Solitalea canadensis DSM 3403: one gene and its partner. Each later gene encodes a partner of the first gene's protein in a complex. Links are inferred from orthologs where the notes say so. Each region holds a gene or a part of one and is shown in the gene's direction. Other genes may lie near its edges. The genes, in order: mnmE and mnmG.

What was found.
Region 2: the proteins of mnmE (region 1) and mnmG are in contact, whole or in part, in a solved structure (PDB 9HIP), measured with the Escherichia coli proteins. The link is inferred for Solitalea canadensis DSM 3403 from one-to-one orthologs.

What each region holds. Positions count from the first base shown.
Region 1 is NC_017770.1:2,329,076-2,341,806, reverse strand. The notes cover bases 5,478-8,325. They hold mnmE (tRNA uridine-5-carboxymethylaminomethyl(34) synthesis GTPase MnmE), read left to right. Parts: upstream 5,478-6,131; coding sequence 6,132-7,520; downstream 7,521-8,325. Other genes in these bases: SOLCA_RS09645 (mobile mystery protein A), read left to right, coding at 8,067-8,325; SOLCA_RS09650 (hypothetical protein), read left to right, coding at 7,564-7,887; SOLCA_RS09660 (YdeI/OmpD-associated family protein), read left to right, coding at 5,499-6,011. In the rest of the region: SOLCA_RS09690 (Crp/Fnr family transcriptional regulator), read right to left, coding at 1-389; SOLCA_RS09685 (hypothetical protein), read right to left, coding at 549-1,403; SOLCA_RS09680 (hypothetical protein), read right to left, coding at 1,717-2,583; SOLCA_RS09675 (trans-sulfuration enzyme family protein), read left to right, coding at 2,752-3,897; SOLCA_RS09670 (YbaB/EbfC family nucleoid-associated protein), read left to right, coding at 4,057-4,356; SOLCA_RS09665 (TIGR02757 family protein), read left to right, coding at 4,473-5,240; more of SOLCA_RS09645, read left to right, coding at 8,326-8,525; SOLCA_RS23475 (hypothetical protein), read left to right, coding at 8,516-8,758; SOLCA_RS09640 (mobile mystery protein B), read left to right, coding at 8,703-9,113; SOLCA_RS09635 (helix-turn-helix domain-containing protein), read left to right, coding at 9,325-9,618; SOLCA_RS09630 (type I restriction-modification system subunit M), read left to right, coding at 9,732-11,279; SOLCA_RS09620 (four helix bundle protein), read left to right, coding at 12,053-12,376; SOLCA_RS09615 (restriction endonuclease subunit S), read left to right, coding at 12,407-12,731. UniProt on the Escherichia coli protein: Exhibits a very high intrinsic GTPase hydrolysis rate. Involved in the addition of a carboxymethylaminomethyl (cmnm) group at the wobble position (U34) of certain tRNAs, forming tRNA-cmnm(5)s(2)U34.
Region 2 is NC_017770.1:4,489,522-4,502,321, forward strand. The notes cover bases 5,042-7,958. They hold mnmG (tRNA uridine-5-carboxymethylaminomethyl(34) synthesis enzyme MnmG), read left to right. Parts: upstream 5,042-5,527; coding sequence 5,528-7,390; downstream 7,391-7,958. Other genes in these bases: SOLCA_RS18855 (Ig-like domain-containing protein), read left to right, coding at 7,523-7,958. Also shown: SOLCA_RS18840 (pirin family protein), read right to left, coding at 1-657; SOLCA_RS18845 (Rossmann-fold NAD(P)-binding domain-containing protein), read left to right, coding at 2,524-3,192; more of SOLCA_RS18855, read left to right, coding at 7,959-9,130; SOLCA_RS18860 (phospholipid scramblase-related protein), read left to right, coding at 9,170-9,757; SOLCA_RS18865 (gamma carbonic anhydrase family protein), read right to left, coding at 9,810-10,322; nadB (L-aspartate oxidase), read right to left, coding at 10,439-12,028; quinolinate synthase NadA, read left to right, coding at 12,541-12,800. UniProt on the Escherichia coli protein: NAD-binding protein involved in the addition of a carboxymethylaminomethyl (cmnm) group at the wobble position (U34) of certain tRNAs, forming tRNA-cmnm(5)s(2)U34.

The sequences.
Region 1 (12,731 bases):
AGCATTGTTTCAAAAAGCAAATTTGGATTTACTTTAAGGGTTGCAAGGAAAAAGTCTTTGCTAATATAGCAAACCGTAGTCGGTTCGATGGCAGTTGCGGAAATCGGGTAGGAAGTATACTTTCCTAATCCACGATGGCCAAATACACTTCCGGAGTTCGCAAACCGGATGATCAACTCTTTATCTTCGCCCCATTTTTGGTGTACTTTTACTTTGCCTTTATAAACAAAATAAATTCCTTCAACCGGATCTCCTTCTTTAAATATTACTTCACCTTTTTTGTAGTCGAAATTTTTTTTATGGCTCTCAACAGCCGGTAGCCACTCTTTGATACAATATTTGCATAAAAAGCAACTACTCATGTCACATACCTCTTTGCTTTTTCTCATGTAGTTTAACAGGAATTTGATGTTTTAACATCAATATACAAGAATAATAACTTTATCCAATAGTTTTTATGATGAAAATAATGAAGTTGATAATACCTACAAAAAATCCCTGTAGCGTATTCAGCTACAGGGATTTTTGTTTATAATATATTTTTACAATTATCGGTGCAAAGAAATTTCAATTGTAGTTCCACCGATTGTAACAGTGGCTTTATTATCAGTTGTTCCATTTCCATAGTCAAGTACTGCTACCGGACGAGAACCTACTTGGTGTTGGATAACTCCAGAAACAAACCAACGAGAAATAATAGGTTTATTAAGTTCTGTAGTAATCGTTGTTGTAAAGCTATCGCCAGCGCGGTTAGTTCCGGAAGATGCACCTGTTACCGTAAAATAGTCGTCAAGTGCAGTAATGGTTCCTTTGGTATAGTAAGTAATAGTTCGTTCGGCACTCCAGGTGAAAGTTTGATTATCACTGTTGATTTTTGCTCTGTCAACTTTTACTGTATAAGTGTAACTGTTTGTTGTTTCATTATAACCTTTGCTTGTGAAGATTTTAGTTCCTGTGATTTTTACATCATTTAAGGAGAAATTTTCCGTAACGATTTTTAATTCTGCTCCGGGTTTCCACCAATAATCTGTTAACGTACCAATGATTTTACCTTTGCGGGTAATACCGTTTACCGTTTTTCCTTCAGTACCGAAATCAACTGTAATGGTTTTCGGAAATCCTTCACCTGTAATAGTTACCACGGCACCCGTACGTGTGTCGGTTCCAGTATCAGTAGTTTCAACCGATACAGATGCGCTAGTGGTAGTTTTAGGCATTTTATTTTGAAGGGCAGTAAGAAATAAGTCAATCTCATCAGTGGTTATATCGTCAGCCAATTGGTTATCAACAGCCGATGTTTGTTCTGCATTAGCAGACGGTTCGTTATCATCTTTTTTACAGGAAGTAAAAGTTAATGCAATTGCTGCTGCAAGAACAAGTGATTTTGAGGTGATAAGTTTCATATTTTTTTATTGTGGTTAGTTTTTATTGTCAGACCAAATGAATCTAAAAGAGTTTAACGATGAAAAAAATAATTCGTTTCAGTTTTTAAAGCGATAGTTAAAAATAGTAACCAAATACTTGAATTAAAGTAAATTAAGTTTATTTCTTAACTAAAAATGTAGGATAAATCAGGCGATTGTTTGTGTATACAATGCTTAATAATTAAACTTTAACTAATAGGCATTGTATACCAATCAACAGGAAGAGGTAAAAGCAAAAAAAGCGCCGCATTACCTGAATGCGACGCTAAATAAACGTTAGGAATAAGAAAAATTATAGATCGATTTGTTTGGTAGTTCCATTAATAGTTAAAGTTGCTTTTGCATCACAATCGCCCGCACCAAAATCTAACGTACATAATGGAGCTTTACTTGAGCTAAGTTCTATAGAACCCTTGCTTATCCAAGGACAGAAGGCTTTTTTGATAAGGGCAACTTTAATTTTTTCGGTGAAATAGTTGCCTTTGTTATCAGAACCTTCACCATAGCCTGTAATTGAATAATAATCATCAAAAATGTTTAGCAGTGTGCCATTATTGCACCATTCAATCTCTTTTTTGCAAGACCATCTTTCAACACATTCGCAGTGAATCTTAGTTCCTTCACATTCTAATTTAAACTTAAGGTTGCCATTTTTAGCAATACCTGTTGAAGTAATTTTACAATAACCATCAAATTTAGTGTCGCCACACCAGTAATCTTCAAATTCTACTGTTACCTCGCATCCAAGGGCTAACCATACTTTATTATAAGTAAGCTTGATTTTGCCTTTGCGAAGTTTTTTGGTTTTAGGATCTTCACATCCACCTGCTCCATAATCAACAGTAACCACTTTTGGCCATCCAACATTAACCTTAACTTTGGCACATGAGAAATCTTCCAAATGACCCAAAACATCATCTCCAAAACCCTCTACAGCTTTACTTTTAGCACTTTCGTCAATTAAAGAAGGGTTGCTTCTTGAAATGATGTTGATCTGCTCAAATAAATCGGCAACGATGATGTCATTTTTTGAAACTCCCTGAACAGAAGCCTCGACATCCATTGATTTGGAAACTTTTTGATCGTCCTTTTGACAGGAGGTAAACATTAAGCCAAGCATGCCCAGCATGACGATGACCTTAGAGGAGATTAATCTCATGAGCGTTAGATAATTAAGATTAGTTGATAAATTAAATGAATTGTTTTTCTTTCTTTTGTGTTTTAAAAATTGTTTTTACTCGTAAACTGCAAAAAGACTAATAACAATTTTATTGCCACATTGTAAAGTATCTTAACATTCACTTAATTAATAGCAATATTTAAGAATATGAAATTCGGTACAAAAGCCATTCATGCAGGTGTTTTCCCTGATCCGTCTACCGGAGCCATCATGACACCAATTTTTCAAACTTCAACTTACGTGCAGGAAGCTCCTGGAAATCATAAGGGTTATGAATACGCTCGTACACAAAACCCTACACGTGCGCAGCTTCAAGATAACATTGCTGCTCTTGAAAATGCCAAACATGGTTTTTGTTTTAGTACCGGTATGGGGTCGATTGATACCTTGATGAAATTGTTTAAACCTGGTGATGAAATCATTTGTACTAACGATTTATACGGAGGTACTTATCGCATTTTTACCAAAGTTTATCAGAATTACGGATTGAAGTTTCATTTCATTGGGATGGAAGAGGTGGCAAATATTGAAAGCTATATCAATTCAAATACAAAAATGATCTGGATTGAAACGCCAACCAATCCTACCTTAAAGATCATTGATATTGCAGGAGCTTCGGCAATTGCTAAAAAACACCATATTTTATTAGGTGTTGATAACACATTTGCATCGGCTTATTTGCAAAATCCAATGACTTTAGGTGCTGATATCGTAATGCACTCGTTGACTAAATACATGTCGGGTCACTCGGATGTGGTTATGGGCGCATTAGTGGTAAATAATGATCAACTAGCAGAGCAGATTGCATTCTATCAAAATGCTTGTGGAGCTACACCTGGTCCTCAGGATTGTTTCCTTGTTTTAAGAGGTATTAAAACGCTTCATTTGCGCATGCAGCGTCATTCTGAAAACGGAAAGACCATTGCTCATTACCTAAGAAATCATCCTAAAGTAGATAAAGTATATTGGCCAGGTTTCGAAGATCATGCCAACCATTCAATAGCAAAACAGCAAATGCGTGATTTTGGCGGCATGATGTCGTTTTCTCTGAAAGGTGATAAAATGGAAGATGCCATGAAGATTTTAAGCGGTACGCATTTATTCTCATTGGCTGAATCATTAGGAGGTGTTGAATCACTGATCGGTCACCCTGCATCAATGACGCATGCTTCTATTCCTCGCGAAGAGCGCTTAAAAAGCGGTGTTACAGATACACTTATCCGCTTAAGCGTTGGTGTTGAAGATGTGGAAGATCTAATTGAGGATTTGGAGAAGGCACTGGCGAGTGTTTAGTCCATGGTCCATAGTCCATAGACCATGGTACTTTACGTGATAAATATTTAATTGTAATTGAGTATTTTATTGATAATTAGTTTATTATCTAAGTAATGTAGTCACTATGGTCTATGGTCCATGGACTATGGTCCTAAATAACATAAAACAAGAAGAACCATGTTAGGCAATTTATTTGAAGCGAAGAAAAAGGCGGAAGAGATTAAAAATCGCCTTGAAACCATTAGTGTAACCGGTGAGGTTGACAATGGTGCTGTTGTGGTTACCTGTAATGGAAACCGTAAGGTGTTGGACATAAAAATTAACCCAAGCGTGTTTAATGTTCGCGACAGGGAAGAAGTGGAGGAATTAATTACTGTAGCCGTAAACCGTGCGTTAGAACAAGCCGATCAACTGATGGCTGCAGAAATGAAAACGATAATGCCGAATATTCCGGGTTTAGGGAATTTGGGGTTTTAAATTAATTACGGGTTACGGGTTACGAATTTCGTGTTTTGGACGAACTATTAAACTCGATACATAATTTTTAGTTAGTGTTTAACACGTAACCCGCAACCCGTAACTCGAAATATACAATGAATATAATAGATTTAAAGCCTTTCCTCGACGCAAAAGCTGAGCAATACAACCAACCCGACTTTATTCCTAACGATCCGATTTGTATTCCGCATTTATTTTCGAAGAAACAGGATATTGAGATAATGGGTTTTTGGGCGGCAGTTTTAGCCTGGGGCCAGCGGAAAACGATTATCAATAAATGTAATGAATTGATTTCGTTGATGGATGGTGCTCCTCATCAGTTTATTACGCAACATGAAGAGAAGGATTTAAAACGTTTTCTTCATTTTAAGCACCGCACGTTTAATGCTACCGATACCCTATATTTTATTGAGTTTTTTAAGCATCACTATGCTTATTACGAAAGCTTAGAACAGGCTTTTATCCCTCACAATAAAGAGGTAAATGTTGAAGTGGCCTTAAATCACTTTCAAACCTATTTTTTCTCCTTGCCCGATTATCCGCATCGTACACGAAAGCATGTAACCAGTCCGAATAATAAATCGACCTGTAAACGTTTAAATATGTTTTTGCGTTGGATGGTGAGAAAAGACGATAAGGGCGTTGACTTTGGAATCTGGAACACCATTCAGATGAAAGACCTTTTATGTCCGCTAGATTTGCATGTAGAACGAGTGGCGCGCAAACTTGGTTTAATTACCCGTAAGCAAGTCGACTGGTTAACAACCCTCGAACTCAGCCAAAACCTCCGGCAGTTTGATCCTGCTGATCCCGCCCGCTATGATTTTGCATTGTTTGGGTTAGGGATTGAAGAGAAGTTTTAAAGGGAGGACGCAAAGCCGCTAAGTTTTTTGATTTCGGGTTGTGGGTTTCGAGTTACGAGTTATCCCTATGTCGGCAACTATTAACATTCATAGTTATACCGCTTAAGGAAAGTCGCTAAGCTGCAAAAGGTTTTTGATTTTTTGTAGAGTGTTTCATGTTAAGAATTATCACTTCTGAAAAACTAATAACACGTAACTCGTAACACATAATTCGTAATTTTCTTTGCGCCTCTGCGTCTTTGCGGTTATCTTCACTTCATGGTAACCTTTGAAGCTGTCATATTTCAATACAAGAAGAATGCTGAAAAAACGGGCTGGACTTATGTTGATATTCCGGCTGATTTGGCTCAGGAAATCAAACCTGGAAATCGTAAAGAACTACGGGTAAAAGGAACCCTTGATAATACCCCCATAAATGGAATGGCCATGTTTCCTGTTGGTCAAGGTAACTTTATTATCGCCCTTAATGCCGGACTGCGTAAGAAATTAGGTAAGTCGGCAGGAGCTATGTTGCATGTAGAGTTGGAAGAGGATAAAGACTTTAAAATTGAAATGCCGGAAGATCTTTATGATTGTCTGCAAGATGAATCGGAGGTGCTTCAAAGCTTTGAAAGATTACCCAAATCTCATCAAAACTACTTTATCAACTGGATCAATAGTGCTAAAACTGAACCTACCCGCGCACGGCGCATAGCGTTAACATTAAATGCGATGCAGTACAATTTAACCTTCGGTGAAATGTTAAGAGCCGAAAAGGCTAAAAAACTATGAATAGGCGTTCGCTGTTAACTTTGAGTAGTTATCCTTTGTTCATTTTCCAACGGCTAATTGCTAATAGCTAACAGCTAATAATAATCTTATCTTTGCGGCATAAAGCCAAATTTTTATTAAATGTTTTCTAATTCTCCATTTGCAGAAGATACCATTGTTGCATTAGCCACTCCATCGGGAACAGGTGCAATAGCGGTCATCCGATTATCAGGTCCGGAAGCAATTTCTATTTGTAACAAAGTGTTTCATGGGAAGGATTTAGAAAAACAACCCTCTCATACCGTTCATTTCGGAACGATTAGAGAAGATGGAATCATTATCGATGAAGTTTTGGCTACCGTATTTGTAGCACCAAGCTCATATACCCGTGAGAATTCGGTAGAAGTTTCTTGCCATGCTTCACCCTATATCATCCAAAAGCTTATTAATCTGTTTATTAAAAACGGAGCAAGAATTGCGAAGCCCGGAGAGTTTACGTTACGCGCATTTTTAAACGGCCAATTAGACCTTTCACAAGCAGAAGCTGTAGCCGACTTGATTGCCAGTCGCACCGAAGCCTCGCATAACATGGCATTACGCCAACTGCGTGGAGGATTCTCCAATGAGCTAAAGGCATTACGTCAGCAGTTGATCGACTTTGCTGCGCTAATTGAGCTGGAATTAGATTTTGCCGAAGAAGATGTAGAGTTTGCCAACCGTCCCCAGTTAAAAGCATTAATTAGCAGCATTCAATCGGTAATCCGAAAACTGATTAAGTCGTTTGACTTAGGGAATGCTATTAAAAACGGTATTCCGGTAGTTATTTCAGGCAAGCCCAATGTAGGGAAATCAACGTTGCTGAATGCTTTGCTGAATGAAGAAAGAGCGATTGTTTCTGAAATTGCCGGAACCACGCGAGATACCATTGAGGACGAAATAAACATAGGTGGAATTAATTTCCGTTTTATAGATACAGCTGGTATCCGCGAAACCTCTGATAAAATTGAATCCATAGGAGTAGAGAAGGCCTACGAGAAGATTCGCCAATCAGCACTGGTTATTTATTTATTCGATCCGGAAGAAACATCAGCAGATGAATTACGAGCAATTGTAGAAGAACTGGGTCAACATACTTCAATCGACTCTATTTTATTAGTAGCCAATAAATTAGATAGAACCAGCGAAACGGAATTGCAAAAACAATATGCAGGTTTAAACGGGATGTTATTCATTTCAGCCAAAGACCGGATTAACCTTGATAAATTTACAGAAGCGTTATTGCATAAAGCCCATGTAGATCAACTGAATAACGACGAAACCATGATCTCCAACGTGCGTCACCTTGAAGCACTTCAAAAAACCAATGAAGCATTGGACGATACGTTACGTTTGATGGATCAACCTTTTGGAGGTGAATTGTTGGCGTTCGAAATCAAACGTGCTTTACATCATTTAGGTGAAATTACTGGTGATATTTCGAATGAGGATTTGCTGGATAGTATTTTTACTAGGTTTTGTATTGGAAAGTAACTATCTTCTTTTAAAGTGGTCTACATTCCGGCAAATACCAGCTATGCAAAAATCCTTTGGCACTTGGAGCAGAACGAAGGCACAGGTATTATTTGCGAAACCGAAGCGGACGCCCTGGGCAATGTATTTAAGCAAGAGTGGGGTTCCTATTCAACAACCTGCCCAAACAAAGCGAAGCACCCAATTCAAAACAGGCGATAGCAAACGCAAATTCTTTGATGCTTTACCGGCAGAATTTACCCGTCAACAGGCCGTTGAAACCGGCAAGCAGTTCCAACTTTCTGCCAGTACCGTGGATGATATTCTCCACAATGCCACCGGCAAGGCTTTGGAAAAGCTGAAGGCTGGCCACTACAGAACACTGTAGTAAAAATCCGTTATCTATATTGTTAATCAGTTATTTGCAGGCTATTTTCGTCCTAAATAGTCAAGTCACGGCTTTACCGAACGGGTAGTAAAGTCAAGTAATAACTTTACTAATAACTTGCATTAGTTAAGTATTAGATTTACTTTTGCCTTGTAAAAGTCAAGCTATAACTTTACTTTATGGGCAAAAAATCACTCCAACTGCAACAGCTCAACAGCAAAATGCTGGGCTTTGCTTCACTCAAACAGGTGGCCATGCCACCCACCGGATGGATAAAAGCCATCCGCACCACCATTGGGATGACTATGCAGCAACTCGGCAACAAGTTGAACGTTTCCAAGCAGGGAGTAATGGATATTGAGAAGCGGGAAAAGGACGGTTCCATTACCATCAAATCCCTCCGGGAAATTGCCCGTGCTATGGATATGCAGTTGGTCTATGGCTTTGTGCCCAATGACGGATCGCTGGATGCCCTCATCGAAAAACGGGCCACCGATTTGGCCACCCAAATTGTAATGCGGACCGCCAACACCATGAAGCTCGAAGACCAGGCCAATTCAAAAAAACGGATTGAAGCGGCCATCAAGGAAAGAGCAACAGCCATTCAAAACGAAATGCCTAAAATCTTATGGGATTAGATTTAGAATACATTGATGGACAAACCCCCTTAGATGAAGAAGAGAAAGAAGGGTTGCTCATTCCTACCATTGCCACCCATGGCGAACTGGACGAATTTGAGCAGCAAAACATAGAACAGGCCGTACAGTGGACATTAGGGCGTTCCTTTAAGCCGGAGCTGGTTTTTACAGAAGATTTTGTCCGCACGGTGCATAAACGCATGTATGCCGATGTATGGGGCCTGGGCAGGTGAGTTTCGTAAAACCAACAAGAACATTGGCATAGATAAATGGCAAATAACCACCGAATTGCGGTACCTGCTGGATGATGTGCGTTACTGGCACGAACATAATACCTACCCTCCTGATGAAATTGCAGTGCGGTTCAAACACCGCATTGTAAGCATTCATTGCTTTGCTAATGGCAACGGCAGGCATAGCCGACTTATGGCCGATATTATCATTGAGAAAATCTATAAGCTGCCCGTGTTCACCTGGGGTGCTGCCAATCTTTCCAGCGAGGGCGATGCCCGTGCGGCTTACTTTCGGGCAGTAAAGGCAGCCGACAAAGGCGATTATAGTCTGCTTCTAACATTTGCCCGTTCCTGAAACAACTTCTAACTGCATCTTTCAAGCCTCCACCGGAGGCTTTTTTATGGCCTTACTCCCTCCCTTTTGAGAGGCGGCCGATGGCTCGTTGTACAGTTTGCAAACTTTGCAAGCTTGTCTGTCCGAACAGGCGGGGCTGCAAAATAAGTCGGTACACCCTTTCTTTTATTTGTTTATATTTGCCAATATTTGACAAGTCAAAAATAAGACAATGGAAAGCCAATTAGGTGAAAGAATTAGAATGCTAAGGGAAGCACAACACTTGTACCTACGGCAGGTGGCTCCACAGCTTGATATGGATACAGCCCAGCTTAGTAAAATTGAGAAGGGACTACGCCCATTGAAAAAGGAACAAATTCCACTCTTGGCTGAAATCCTTAAAGCTGATAAAGTAGAGTTAGAAACCCTTTGGCTTACAGACCAACTGATGCAATTGGTAAAAGATGAACCAACGGCAGATGAAGCATTAAAATCTGTATCAAAAAAAATTAAGAAAAAGAATTGATGTCACATTTTTTTTTCAAATCTGGGCGAGAATACACTCTATAAAAAAATTGTAGATGTGTTTGAGTAAATGATATTAAGAGTAAAATCAATAGGCATAATAAACGATAAAAAATGACAAGCACAATACAAAGAGCAGAATTGCAAGCTAAAATTTGGAAAATAGCCAACGATGTTCGTGGATCAGTTGATGGATGGGACTTTAAACAGTTTGTCTTAGGTACTCTTTTCTATCGTTTTATTAGTGAAAACTTTACCAACTACATTGAAGGTGGTGATGATAGCGTTGACTATGCAAGCTTATCGGATAGTGTAATTACACCCGAAATAAAAGATGATGCCATTAAAACGAAAGGTTACTTCATTTATCCCAGTCAGCTTTTTGTAAATGTGGCTGAAAAAGCCAATACCAATACCAATCTTAACACCGACTTAAAAGCGATTTTTGACGCTATTGAAAGTTCCGCAAATGGTTACGCATCTGAACCAGATATAAAAGGATTATTTGCCGATTTTGACACCACAAGCACAAGACTTGGAAATACCGTTGAAAGTAAGAACGCTCGCTTGGCTGCTGTTTTGAAAGGTGTTGAAGAATTGAATTTTGGGAAATTTGAAGATAACCATATTGACCTTTTTGGCGATGCTTATGAGTTTTTGATTTCCAACTATGCCGCCAATGCCGGAAAATCAGGAGGTGAGTTTTTTACGCCACAACACGTTTCCAAACTCATTGCCCAATTGGCCATGCACAAGCAGGAAAAAGTAAACAAGATATACGACCCAGCGGCTGGTTCTGGCTCTTTACTGTTGCAAGCCAAAAAACATTTCGATAATCATATTATTGAAGAAGGTTTTTATGGGCAGGAAGTGAACCACACCACGTACAACCTGGCCCGTATGAACATGTTTTTGCACAACATCAATTACGACAAGTTTAATATTGCCCTGGGCAATACTCTCATTGACCCGCACTATGGCGATGAAAAACCTTTTGATGCCATCGTGTCTAATCCTCCTTACTCCATAAAATGGATTGGTGACGATGACCCCACACTAATTAATGATGACCGTTTTGCACCTGCCGGTGTATTGGCTCCTAAATCAAAAGCTGATTTTGCATTCGTATTACATGCCCTAAGTTATCTTTCAAGTAAAGGCAGAGCTGCTATTGTTTGTTTTCCTGGTATTTTTTACCGTGGCGGTGCGGAACAGAAAATCAGAAAATATTTGGTGGACAATAACTTTGTAGAAACTGTTATTTCTTTAGCACCAAACCTTTTTTTTGGTACTTCTATCGCCGTAAACATTCTGGTTCTTTCTAAACATAAGCCTGATAATAAAACGCAATTTATAGATGCAAGTGGTGAAGATTTCTTCAAAAAAGCAACCAATAACAATGTGCTTACAAACAAACACATTGAAAAGATTATGGAGCTATTCGACAGCAAAGCAGATGTTGACCACATAGCAAAATCTATAGACAACAACAAAATTGCTGAAAACGATTATAATCTTTCTGTAAGTTCCTATGTTGAAGCTAAAGATAATAGAGAGGTAATAAATATCGCTAAGTTGAATATGGAGATATCAGAAACTGTGAAAAAGATAAATGCGCTTCGAGCTGATATTGATTTGATTGTTAGAGAAATTGAAGGATAATGAAAAAGAATACCGATAAAAAGTCATTGGTACGTTCTTCTTCGGCAGAATACTTAACTTTTATTGCAGCTACAGGAGAGGGCGGTGTTGATGCTATTTATGCTGATGAAAATGTATGGCTGACACAAAAAATGATGGGCACGCTCTATAACGTAAATGTAAGAACCATTAGCGAGCATCTCCAAAAGATATTTAAAGACAATGAATTACAAGAAGTTGCAGTTATCCGGAAATTCCGGATAACTGCAACAGATGGCAAAAGCTATAACACACAGCACTATAATCTTTCCGCCATCATTGCTGTGGGTTACAAAGTAAATTCTGAACGAGCCGTTTTGTTTCGCAAATGGGCAACGCAAATAGTGCAGGAATTTACTATTAAGGGTTTTGCGATGGATGACGAACGTCTGAAAAATGACGGGACCATTCTCGGGAAAAAATACTTTGAAGAACAGCTACAACGGATACGGGAGATCCGATTGAGCGAACGAAAATTCTATCAAAAAATAACCGACATCTATGCCACAGCCATTGATTATGATGTAACCGCCCAGGCAACCAAACGTTTTTTGCCACAGTGCAAAACAAACTGCATTGGGCAATACACGGGCAAACAGCAGCCGAAGTAATTGTAAACAGAGCCGGCCTCCAAAAAGAAAATATGGGATTAACCACGTGGAAAGACGCACCAACGGGCAAAATCCAAAAATTTGATGTAAGTGTAGTTAAAACTACTTGTCCGATAGAATGATCAATGGTAAATGATCAATGGGATGGAAGAGAATATAGTCAAAAATAAAAGTTTTGGGTTTGCGGTGCGAATTGTGAAATTGTATCAGTATTTGTGCGAGCAGAAAAAAGAGTGCACAAGTGTTGGTGCAATGGTTCGAGAGGCGGAACACGCTGAATCCAAAACCGACTTTAAACATAAAATGGCAATTGCTCAAAAAGAAATCAACGAAACAAAATATTGGTTAGAATTATTGCAAGCAACCGATTATTTGACCAGGGAGCAATTTGAAAGCATCAACAACGATGCTGTTGAGATTATAAAATTACTAACCGTAATTATCAAATCAGCCAAAAACCAACATTAACCATTAACCATTTATCATTAACAATTAAACATGGGTTATTTAGAAAAATTATTAGAAGGCGTTGAAGTGGAGTGGAAAGCTTTGGGGGAAGTTTCGGAATTGGTTCGTGGTAATGGTTTGCAAAAAAAAGACTTTGCCGAAACCGGCGTTCCAGCTATTCACTACGGTCAAATCTATACTTATTATGGACTGAGCACAACACAAACCAAATCTTTTGTATCACTAGAATTAGCTAAAACTTTAAAGAAAATTGAAACAGGCGATATCGTTATCACAAATACAAGTGAGAATATTGAAGATGTAGGAAAAGCCGTTGTTTACCTTGGAAGGATGCAAGCTGTCACTGGCGGACATG
Region 2 (12,800 bases), 2.2 Mb from region 1 along the record:
ATCTATTTTATTGGTTTCCCAAATACCTATTGCATCACGCTCACCTAAAGTATTACCATCTACCTCAACTTCTCCGCTCAACACAAAAACATATACACCATTGCCCTCTTTTTTAAGGTCATAGGAGATTGTTTTATTTTCATCAAAGTTTCCTAAAGAGAACCAGGCATCTTGGTTAATCCAAACTCCACCTTCTTCCTTATTGGGAGAAACCACCGTCGATAGTCTATTTTCACGGTCTTCCGGAAGAAAAGTTTTTTGCTCATAACGAGGTTCAATATTCTTTTCATTAGGGAACACCCATATCTGTAAGAATTTTACTTCTTTCTCCCGTGAGTTATTAAATTCAGAGTGGGTGATCCCACTACCGGCCGACATGATCTGAACATCATGTGTTTTAATAACTTCATCTCTACCCGTACTGTCTTTATGCTTTAATTCACCCGAAAGTGGAATACTTACAATTTCCATATTATCGTGAGGGTGTGCGCCGAAGCCCATTCCAGCTGAAACAGCATCGTCATTTAACACCCTTAATAAACCGAAGTTCATTTTTTGAGGGTCATAAAACTGACTGAAACTGAAAGAGTGATAACTTTTTAACCAACCCAGATTATTAAATCCGCGCTCTTTAGCGCGATGAAAAATTGTTTTCATGTTTGTGTCCTTTCTTATTGACGATACAAATGTACGTAAAAACATTTAATGTTTAAACATATAATTTAATAATAATTAATTTACTAAATAATTAGGGTTAATAATGATTTTATTTAAACTAATTAAAAGACTAAAACCTACATGGGAAACGCTATTTTAACACATCAACGACAATGGAAAACTTTGTGAGGAAAAATTTGCAAGACCATAACTTTTAATAGTGGCATTAATGCCGTTTAATCAAAATCCTAATTATTATTACACCATTTAATAGGGCATGACGATAATAGTTATGCCTTATTTTTTAAGCCATTAATTAGTCCATCCGTCCTATTATTCATGGCTTCTGTATTCTGGTGAGTATAATAGACTTGCTATTATATTAATAATCCCATTTATACTAAAGTCTAAACAAGAAGGATAAGTTAAATGCCCTTATTAGCATTGTAATTAGCCATAAAAAGAATATTGCATCAATAATAACCATTACGAAAAGATCTAATAATTGGGCTGGAGTAATATATCTACAGCATTAAGTGCAGGTACTAACATCCCCAAGTTTTATGAGGTGCTGATATACTTGAAATATTAATAATTAGTACAACAAACCAGATTAGGTTAATTAGTACAGACGTATAATAGAGTTACCAAACATTTTATTTTATATGCAAACCCATTGATAGCAAAGGCAGCTGACATTTTCCTTTTAATACTACTATTTAGCATAAACTAATCTCAAAACCTACACTGCAAATACACCTTAGTCAAACTGTCTGAAGCAGTTAATTAGCAACAAACAATATTCTAACCAGTAACTGTTATTGATTAAATTAAACGGTTATATAATAAACTAATTAGAGTTCGACACTTATACTGCAGTAGACTTACTAATAAATTAAATTTTGAGTGGCCTGTTCAATCAAATAGAATCCTATTCAATTTCAATACGGATAAAGGGTTTTCAATCCGGATTTATAAAAGAACTGAGTGTATAATCCAGGTAAAATGACCCCCAATATGTTAAATCATACACTAATTCTAACTTTAATTAGCCTGAATAATTTAACTAACAAATAGCTATTTTATCTGTAGTATTAAGCATCATACCTCCTGTAAATAACCTTTTTGCAAGAAAACTACATTTATAAACTACTTACGGTTAGTCTATAATTCCGTATTGGATAAATTGATAGTTAATACCATTAAACCAATTACAGTATCAAGTATAAGACCTAATATAGATTTTGGGTTATTCAGATAATGTTGCAACAGGTGTATGTATGTTATAATTACACCAATGAAGTATATTTTTAGTTAGAATACCTCTTTTAATAGGTTGTTCTTAAAAACTGTTTTCAAAACATAAATTGTTAATTGAAACGATACTATTGACCTATTTAACTACGGCACAAAGGGAAAAATTCAAAAAAATGGATTATAAAACCGCTGGAAATAATTAATGCTATTGCAGAAGAGTATTCTGTTTTTCTAACGGACCTTATCCATTATTTACCTTTATAAAGCCTTTTTTATATTCAATAGAAAATTAGAAACCAAATTACACTGATTCTAGTGCAAATACTGTTTTTAGCACAGCTGCCTATTGAATAAGTCTCTTAAAACCAAATGATGTTAAGAAAGTAGTATCACCTAATTAATCATTCTTTTTATCCTTGATTCCAATTTTACACGCTTATAAAGCTTAAATCAATTAGTTCAGTAGTAATTTTACTTTTTCCTGCATTACTAACCTCCAATGAATAATAGTATTCATACTTACCCTCTCCTACCAATTACTTAACATCTGTACGATATAATCAAGTAGATATGTAATCAAAAGATTAAATTCACAAAAAACATTATTGTATGAAATCAGCATTAATTATAGGTGCGAGCGGTTTGGTGGGTACAGATTGTCTGCATTTAGTTTTAGAGAATCAAAATATTGATAAAGTAACCATACTGGTAAGAAAACTGCTTCCTATCTCTCACAAAAAACTAACTCAGTTAATAATTGACTTTAATTTACTAGAAAACTATAAAAATGATATAAAAGCTGATATTGTTTTCTGTTGCATTGGCAGTACAATGAAAAAAGCAGGAACAAAAGAAAATTATGAACTTATAGACCGAATATATCCGAGAGAAATAGCTAAAATAGCATTAGTGAACGGCGCAACTCATTTTTTACTTGTCAGTGCAATGGGAGCTAATAAAGATTCAGCTATATTTTATAATAAACTTAAAGGTTTGGTAGAAAACGACATTAAGGAACTTGGGTATAGAATAGTAAGCATATTTAGACCTTCATTATTGGTTGGTGACAGAAAAGAACATAGAACGGGCGAATCCTTTTGGATCAAACTAATGAATATTATTAATCCTCTCCTACTAGGCTCATTAAAGAAGTATAGATCAATAAAGACAATAGATGTGGCAAAAGCAATGGTTTATTCTTCACTAACTCTTAAAGAAGGTATCACTATATATACATCTGATAAAATATTGGATTTAAGCCTACTTTATAGAAAATAATATGTTTCACATGGAACATGAATAAACCAGGCTGCACTTACATGCAAATTCATAAATATATAGACATTAAGCATTTTTTACTATTACAGCAGATGATGTAGGTTTTTACTATTAAAATTCTGCAATAATAAAGTTTCACGTGAAACTTTAACCAAATACAAATATTTCAATTATCTATTTACCTAAAAAGTAAAAGCAATACTGACACATCAATTAGTCTACGGTTATACTGAACATAATTATCCTATCGTCTATAAAATATCTATTTATAAGGTTGTTAACTTATGTCTTTCGCATTTACAATCATATATGTCATTTCAAATAATATCTGATAACAAATCAATAAATCTAACCTTCATAAACACTATTTATATATACTTATCACTTACTATAATTATAGCGTATTATTCTTAATAACTAATTTTCCAAGGTTATTAAATAAACCTTCTGCATATAACCAATGTAAATAAAACGCATAGAAAAAATTCTAAGCGTTATGTTTCACGTGGAACATTTACTTAAGGAACTATAAATAGCTGTTATTCTAAAAGCTAGCGATTAAACTAACTGACAGTTATAATTATAAAACATGGTCATTGAATCAAAACAGTTTTACAACATCAAATCACAGGTAAAGCAAGCTATGAATTACTCTCATCCTATAATCAATATTTCACGTGAAACATTTCCTTAACAGGCGATAAATAACTTTTATTCCAAAAAAAGAGATTAAACCACCTACCAGTTTTAATTATAGTAGAAAGTATTGACTAAAACAGTTATCCAACATCCAATACAGGTAAACAATTAATAAACAACTCTCAATCAAAAGACGATTGATTAAACTCCTACCAATTGTTATTACAATATATGAACATTGGGTTAAAATAATTAAATACCCTATAATCATAGGAAAATAGGTAATGAACAACGTTGATACTTCTACCATGTTCCACGTGAAACATTTCCATAACAAGTAATAAATAGCTCCTAAGCCAAAAGACGAGCGATTAAACTAGCTGCCTGTTTTAATTATAATCCATAAACATTGAATTATACAGTTATATAAGCATTCACTCACAGGTAAAACAAACAATAATTAAATACATACTATGATTAATGTTTCACGTGGAACATTTATTTAAGAAACAATAAACAGCCTTTAATCAAAAAACGAACTCTTAAGCTACTGCAAGTTTAATTAGAATATATGATCCTTGACTTAAAACAGCTATATAACATCTTTCAAAAGCAAAAAGTTATAGATTAACTAATATATTCACATAAAACATCAATTAGTAAAACAATAGCAATAAAAACTAAGATTCAAACAAAAGATTTAAAACCCTCTCTATTCTATTATATAGTTGAACATACAGTATGATAAGCCTAATGCATACAAAAACCATTACAAGGAAATCTATAGCACATTATAGGATTCAACTAGATAAAAAGGGAACATAAATCAGCTATTTAGCACTATTATCAAACTATACCTTAAAAGAATCCATTACAATGTTTCACGTGAAACATTGTACTAATAAAGTGCTATTGAATGGATACCAGGATTTTGATTATTATAATTAAAATAACACATAATGAAACTAGCTACAGCATTTAACACCAGTTAAAAGAAGCTTATTGATTAATATTTAAAAACTACATACACATATAACGTTTCACGTAAAACATTACTATAAAAGCCAATACCTAATAATATTATCATAATTAGGTCTAATTACTAGCAAATAAGATATCGCTTAAGAAAATAATAGCCTAATGCTTATATCCTACTAAGATAGTTTACTAGTCGTAGTTAGGATTAACTATTCCAAAAGCATAACTCTAACATCCAAAGTTGCTTTAAAATCACTACCCGCAGTTTCTTGCTTCAAAAATAGTTGCTTAATAACTGATAATTTGATTTAACTAAATAAGATACTAATTCAATCACCCTTGAATTTAAATTCAAAATGACGTGAATATGTGTATCACTAAACTATATACGCTAAAAAAACCTAACTAAATCCACCTCGGAACAATAATACAGGTATAATGTTTCACGTGAAACATTATAGTAAGGTATAGTGCATTCATTATAGATATAAAAAATATCATTTATTAAGAAATTCAATAATAGTTATCACCTTACAAAATATGATCCTACAGACCAGAACAGGATATTCACCTAAAAATAAACAGCTATATCCAAGCTATTCTCGCTTTAAACATAATAATGAGCTCTCCTACTACCAAATTGATTTTTCGTAACTTTGCAGATTCAAATAAATAGCACGAATATAAAGAGATGTTCCACGTGGAACATGAAAGAAATATGTTTCCAGAGTACGATATAATAGTAGTTGGTGCCGGTCATGCCGGATGTGAAGCTGCTGCTGCAGCTGCAAACTTAGGTTCAAAAGTTCTACTAGTAACCATGAACATGCAAACTATTGCCCAAATGTCATGTAACCCAGCCATGGGTGGCGTAGCAAAAGGTCAAATAGTTAGAGAGATTGATGCAATGGGAGGTTATTCAGGTATTGTTAGTGATAAAACAACAATCCAATTCCGCATGCTTAATCAATCAAAAGGCCCTGCAATGTGGAGTCCTCGTTCACAAAACGATCGCTATAAGTTCCATGAAGAATGGCGAAATATGCTTGAACAGACTCCAAATATTGATTTCTTCCAGGATATGGTAAGCAGTTTACTTGTAAAAGGTAATACTGTTTATGGAGTAAAAACTTCACTTGGACTAGAAATTAAATCGAAAGCTGTAGTACTTACAAACGGAACTTTTCTTAACGGAACCATCCATATTGGCGAAAAAAGATTTGGTGGTGGACGTATGGGTGAGAAAGGTGCTACTGGTTTAACGGAGCATTTAGTTGAATTAGGATTAGAATCCGGCAGAATGAAAACAGGTACTCCTCCAAGAATTGACGGAAGAAGTATCAATTATTCTGTGATGGAAGAACAACAAGGTGAAGAAAATGCAGGACGTTTCTCCTATTTAGATTTTCCTCTTCCTACTGAAAAAAGATCGTGCTACATTACCTATACCAGTCCTGAAGTTCATGATATATTAAAGGAAGGCTTTGACCGCTCACCAATGTTTACCGGAAGAATCAAAGGTTTAGGTCCAAGGTATTGCCCGTCTATTGAAGATAAAATCAACCGTTTTGCTGAAAGAGACAGACACCAATTATTCGTTGAACCTGAAGGTTGGAATACAGTTGAAGTTTATGTAAATGGTTTTTCTACCTCACTTCCAGAAGATGTACAGTATAAAGCATTGACCAAAGTTCCAGGATTTGAGAATGCAAAATTCTTCCGCCCAGGTTATGCAATTGAATATGATTTCTTCCCTCCTACTCAATTACATACGACACTTGAGACAAAGAAAATTTCAAATCTATTTTTTGCGGGACAAATAAATGGTACAACTGGTTATGAAGAAGCTGCTGCGCAAGGATTCTTAGCTGGTATAAATGCTCACCAAAAAATCAATGATAAACATGAAGTGATTCTAAAAAGATCGGAAGCTTACATTGGTGTACTCATAGATGACTTAGTGACGAAAGGTACCGAGGAACCTTATCGAATGTTTACCTCAAGAGCTGAACATCGGTTACTATTAAGACAAGATAATGCGGATATTCGACTGACTAAACTGTCGCATGATATAGGTTTAGCATCTCCAGAACGTTTGGAAAAGGTAAATGAGAAGATCAGTAAATCAGATGAAATTGTGAAATTCATGAAATCTAAATCTGTAGAACCAGGAGAAATCAATGCGTTCTTGCAAGAAAAAGGAACTTCAACAATTCCACAAAACACAAAATTGTTCAATTTACTATCACGTCCACAAATTGATTTAGTTGACTTAGTTGAGGCTTATCAACCATTAAAAGAATTCATCAACGGAAATAAAAAAGAAATTATTGAACAGGCTGAAATTAAAGTTAAGTATGAAACCTATTTTGAGAAAGAATTAGAAATGGTTTCTAAACTTCATAAAATGGAAGACCAAGGAATTAATCCAGAGTTCAACTATGACACGCTTGTCTCTCTTTCAAAAGAGTCACGTGAAAAATTGAAAAAGGTAAAACCTCGCACTTTAGGTCAAGCTTCACGAATTTCTGGTGTTTCACCAGCCGATATTTCGGTTTTAATGATACATTTATCTAAATAACTGAATTTCAGTTATTTAGATAAATTATTAGTTACAAAAACTGACTTATTATAAAGCTATATAAGACACTATCTAATTTTTTTAATATCATTACTTATAAACACAATTAAATTAAACAGAGGGCTTAAAAACGTGAAATTTTACAAAAGACAGTTTTTAAAGGATAATTTACACCTATTTTTTCTATCAACATTATTTTTAAGTGCATGTGCTAACATTGTTAGTCCAACCGGCGGTCCAAAAGATATAGCACCGCCAAAACTTCTAATCGAAACGCCAAAAAATAAAACGCTAAATTTTAAAGACAAAAAAATAGAAATTGAATTTGATGAATTAATCCAACTAAAAAATCAGTTCAAAGAAATTAGCGTATCTCCGGAAATGGATCCGGCACCAGATGTTGTCGCGAAAAAAAATATCATCCAAATTAAACTTTTAGATACGCTTGTAGAAAATACAACGTACTCTATAAATTTTGGAAACTCAATTTCTGATGTTACTGAATCGAACCCAGTAAAAAATTACCGTTATGTATTCTCAACTGGAAATTACATCGACTCTTTAAAAATATCGGGTACTGTAAATTACGTGATCGATACATCAAAATTAAAAAACGTAATTATTGCCTTGTATCCTACCGACAAAGAAACACTTTACAAACAAAAACCAATTTTATATACAAGCATTACAACCGGAGGAAAGTTTGAACTAAACAATATAAAAAATGGATCGTACAACATTTATGCAATTGCCGACGATAATGGTAACAAACGTTTTGATGAAGAAGAATATTTAGGATTCTTAGATAAACCTGTCGATTTACAAAAAGACAGTACAACTCTGAATTTTACAATTTCACCACAGATTCCTAGGAAAACGAGAGTAAGAGAAAATAAATATTATGAAGGAAAAATCTTAGTCAAATTAAATTATCCTGATGACTCTGTAAAATACAATGTGCTCTTCCCGGAAGATTTCAAAAATAAAATCAGATTAGAAAAAGCAACATCAGATTCTGTGTCTATTTGGTTGCCTAGCACTAAATTTGATTCAACAAGGATTGAGCTAACCAAACAGGGAAAACCATTCGATACAATCTTAGTGAGAAATTTTAATCAAGATCCTAAAATGGCTCCGATAAAAATTACAGATAATTTAACTTCAGAATTATTAAAACCTGGTGATACCTATAACCTGATTTTTTCACGTCCTTTAAAGGATTTGGACAAAACCAAAATTGAATTATTGGAAGACAGTGTAAAAAAAACAAACTTTACAGTAAGCCTAAAACCTAATGCAATAAGAGAATACATAGTAACTTATAGTTGGGATACAACTAAAACTTACGAAATCAACATTAAGGAAAATCAACTTGCCGACGTTTTTGGAAAAACTAACTCCTCTTATAAGCGAAAATTCATACCAGACTCAACGGCAAATTATGGAACTGTATCAGCTAATTTTTCTATTGCTCCTGGTAAACAATATATAGCCCAAGTCTTAACATCTTCAAATGAAGTTGTAAGAGAACTACTTATTTCTGAAAACAAAGTTTACTATTTTACTATTGTAAATCCAGACAGGTACAAACTTCGATATATCGAAGATGTCAACAAAAACGGAAAATGGGATATTGGTCAGGTAGAAAAAGGAATACAACCAGAACCCGTTTTTTATTATAAAGATGAAATTGCAGTTCGGGCAGGCTGGGAAATTGAAATAAATATTAACCTTAATTGATTTCTGTCGTACAATAAAGAAATACTATTAACTACTTATATGCATCCCATTCTTTCAAAGAATCAGTTCTTCATTAAAGAACATGTTGGCATGTTCAAAGCCGCTAACAATTTCGACATCCTGGACCTTGAAACGCAAGAAACATTAATGTTATGTCGCGAACCAAATTTAGGTTTCTTTACAAAAATGTTTCGTTTTACTGATTACAAACGCATGACTCCGTTTGAAATCAAAATTACTGACAACTCTCAAAATGAATTAATTACTATCAAAAGAGGGGTTTCAATATTCCTTTCAAAAGTTGATGTACTAGATCAGAGCGGAAAAGTTATTGGTAAATTCAAACAAAAATTCTTTTCTATTGGTGGAAAATTTGATGTATTAGATTCGGATGAAAGACCAATCTGTACACTCAAAGGAAAATGGACTAGCTGGGATTTTTCATTTATGAAAGGTGATGTTCAGTTAGCAAAAGTGACTAAAAAATGGGCTGGCTTAGGAAAAGAATTATTTACTAGTGCTGATAATTATGTTCTCCAAATCGAAGACCATGTACCACAAAATTCAGACGAAAGAAAATTAATTCTTGCAGCCGTAATGTGTATAGACATGGTTCTTAAAGAATAATAATGCATTAATGTAAAATAAAAAACTCCTGAAAATTTCAGGAGTTTTTTATTTATTCTCTAAACCAATCAGAATACATTATATATCTGCCTGGTAATGTATCTAACAATAGACGCTGCTCATCAGTAATTGGTTTTATTTTTTTTGCAGGAACTCCGGCATATAAATATCCCGATTCACATACTGTATTTTCCAACACAATTGCTCCAGCCGCAATAATACAATATTCATTTACAACAGCATTATCCATTACAATCGCACCCATTCCAACAAGCACATGATCTTTTAAAATACAACCATGCACTAATGCATTGTGTCCGATGTTTACATTATTCCCGATAATAGTTGCAGCTTTCTGATAAGTACAATGGATAACTGCTCCATCCTGTATATTACAATTATCGCCTACTGTAATAAAATTAACATCTCCCCTAACAACTGCGTTAAACCAAACACTACAGTTTTTCCCCATTTTAACATCACCGACAATTGTAGCATTATCAGCTAAAAAACAATTGTCATCAAATTGTGGATGCTTTCCTTCAACTGGTTTTATAAGTGCCATAACTTTATATATGATTACACAGATTATATTGATGATTACACAGATTCTTATTTGATATCACAGATTTATAAGGATTAAATCGGTGGAATCAAAACTAATCGGTGTAATCTCAAAAATTAAAATATTGAATCAACTAAATTACCATTATCTTTTTCAGGATAATCAGTTGTGTAATGTAGGCCGCGACTTTCCTTACGTATTATTGCACCTTTAATCACTAAAAAAGAAATCTGAATTAAATTTCGTAATTCACAAAGCTTCATAGAAATCTTAGTACTCTTGTAAAATAATTCAGTTTCGTTATACAATAATTCAAGTCTTCTTTTTGCTCTGTCTAAACGAAAATCAGAACGAACAATCCCCACATAATCACTCATTAATCGCTGCATTTCTCGCAAATTGTGAGTAACTAAAATATCTTCGTTAGATTTTACCGTATTAGTATCATTCCATGAAGGAATTCCTTCTTGAATAGTGAGTGACTCAATATCCTTAATAGCTGATTGGTAACTACGCTCTGCAAAAACTAAAGCCTCTAATAAAGAATTGGATGCTAAACGATTAGCACCATGCAAACCAGTTGAAGAACATTCACCGCAAGCATACAATTGTTGAATTGAAGATTTACCCCACTCATCAACCAAAATTCCTCCACACATATAATGAGCAGCCGGCACAACCGGAATCATATCTTTACTCATATCAATTCCTATACTTAAACATTTAGCATAGATATTTGGAAAATGTCGCAACAATTCATCTTTAGCTACATGACGAATATCCAGGTAAACGAAATCATCACCCGATTTTTTCATCTCTGCATCAATTGCGCGTGCTACAATATCGCGTGGAGCTAATGATTTTCGTTCATCATATAAATGCATAAACTCATCACCGTTCCTGGTTTTCAACACACCACCTGCACCACGAACTGCTTCTGAAATTAAAAATGAAGGATATTCACCTGGATTATACAATGCAGTAGGATGAAACTGAATAAACTCCATATTTCTAACCTTGCCTTTTGCACGATAAACCATTGCAATTCCATCGCCAGTTGCAATAACCGGATTTGTTGTACTTGAATAAATATGACCCGCTCCACCTGAAGCCATCATAGTAACTTTCGAAAGAATTTTTTCAACCTTATTATTTTCAGTATTTAAGGCATAAATACCATAACAAGTAATATCAGTTGATTTCTTATCAACAGCTACACCTAAATGATGTTGAGTAATTAAATCGACAGCAAAATAATGAGTGAGAATTTCAATGTTTGGATGTTTGTGGATTTGTTCGAGAAGGGAGCGTTCAATTTCAAAACCTGTAATATCTTTATAATGTAGAACTCTATGTTCAGAATGTCCGCCCTCTTTCGCTAAATCATAATGTCCTGACCGATCTTTATCAAAATTTGTCCCGTATTCTATAATCTCATTGATTCGATCGGGTCCTTCTTTTACGACTATTTCCACAATACTCTTATCACAAAGCCCATCCCCGGCAATCAATGTATCTTGAATGTGTTTTTCAAAAGAATCAGACTTATCAACAACTACTGCAACACCGCCCTGGGCATATTTTGTATTTGATTCATCTTCATTAGCCTTTGTAACGATACAAACAGTACCATGTTTGGCAGCTTTAAGTGCAAACGACAGTCCGGCAATTCCCGAACCGATAACTAAGAAATCTACTCTCTTCATTTATTAATCGCTAAGTACCAGATACACAGAATAATTACGAAGAATACTGTTGATTTATACCTAAAAAACATAACAACATTCTGTTTGTTTATTCTTCTACCGTGATTCTATTTATAATATGTTAATAAGTATAGCAAAGATGTTAATTTTGTGTTTGAAAAAAGTAAGCAAGTTTTAAAAAGAGGGTAAAACTTCAAGTTTTGAACAACTACCCTATAATCTTTCCCAAGTGTGTTCAAAGATATCAACACGATATACTATAATCCACACTACACAAATAATAAACATGAAAACTGTTTACTAAAAAAGTTGACTTTAATAATATCCATAAAATCAGTAAGTTGACTTTAAACTAATGTTAAAAGAATGTTAGTAACTAATTAATAACAAAAAAGACAACGATAATTAATAAAACTTATTCACCAAACTAACACTATAATAAGAGGCAACATTTTAAAAATTTTAAATCTTTTATTTTTATTTAGAATGTTAGTTAAACAACAATAAAAAAAATGACAGGAACCGTGGCCCCCGCGAATTCGCTTGAAAAAGGATATTTGGATTATCAGGTTGATCCTACGTTGGATTTATTTGAAGAAATTGAAAAACTGAAGAAAGAGAAAAATGCTGTAATTCTTGCGCATTATTATCAGGAACCAGATATTCAGGATATTGCCGACTATATAGGTGATAGTTTAGGACTTTCTCAACAAGCTGCAAAAACAGATGCTGACATTATCGTTTTTGCGGGTGTGCACTTTATGGCTGAAAC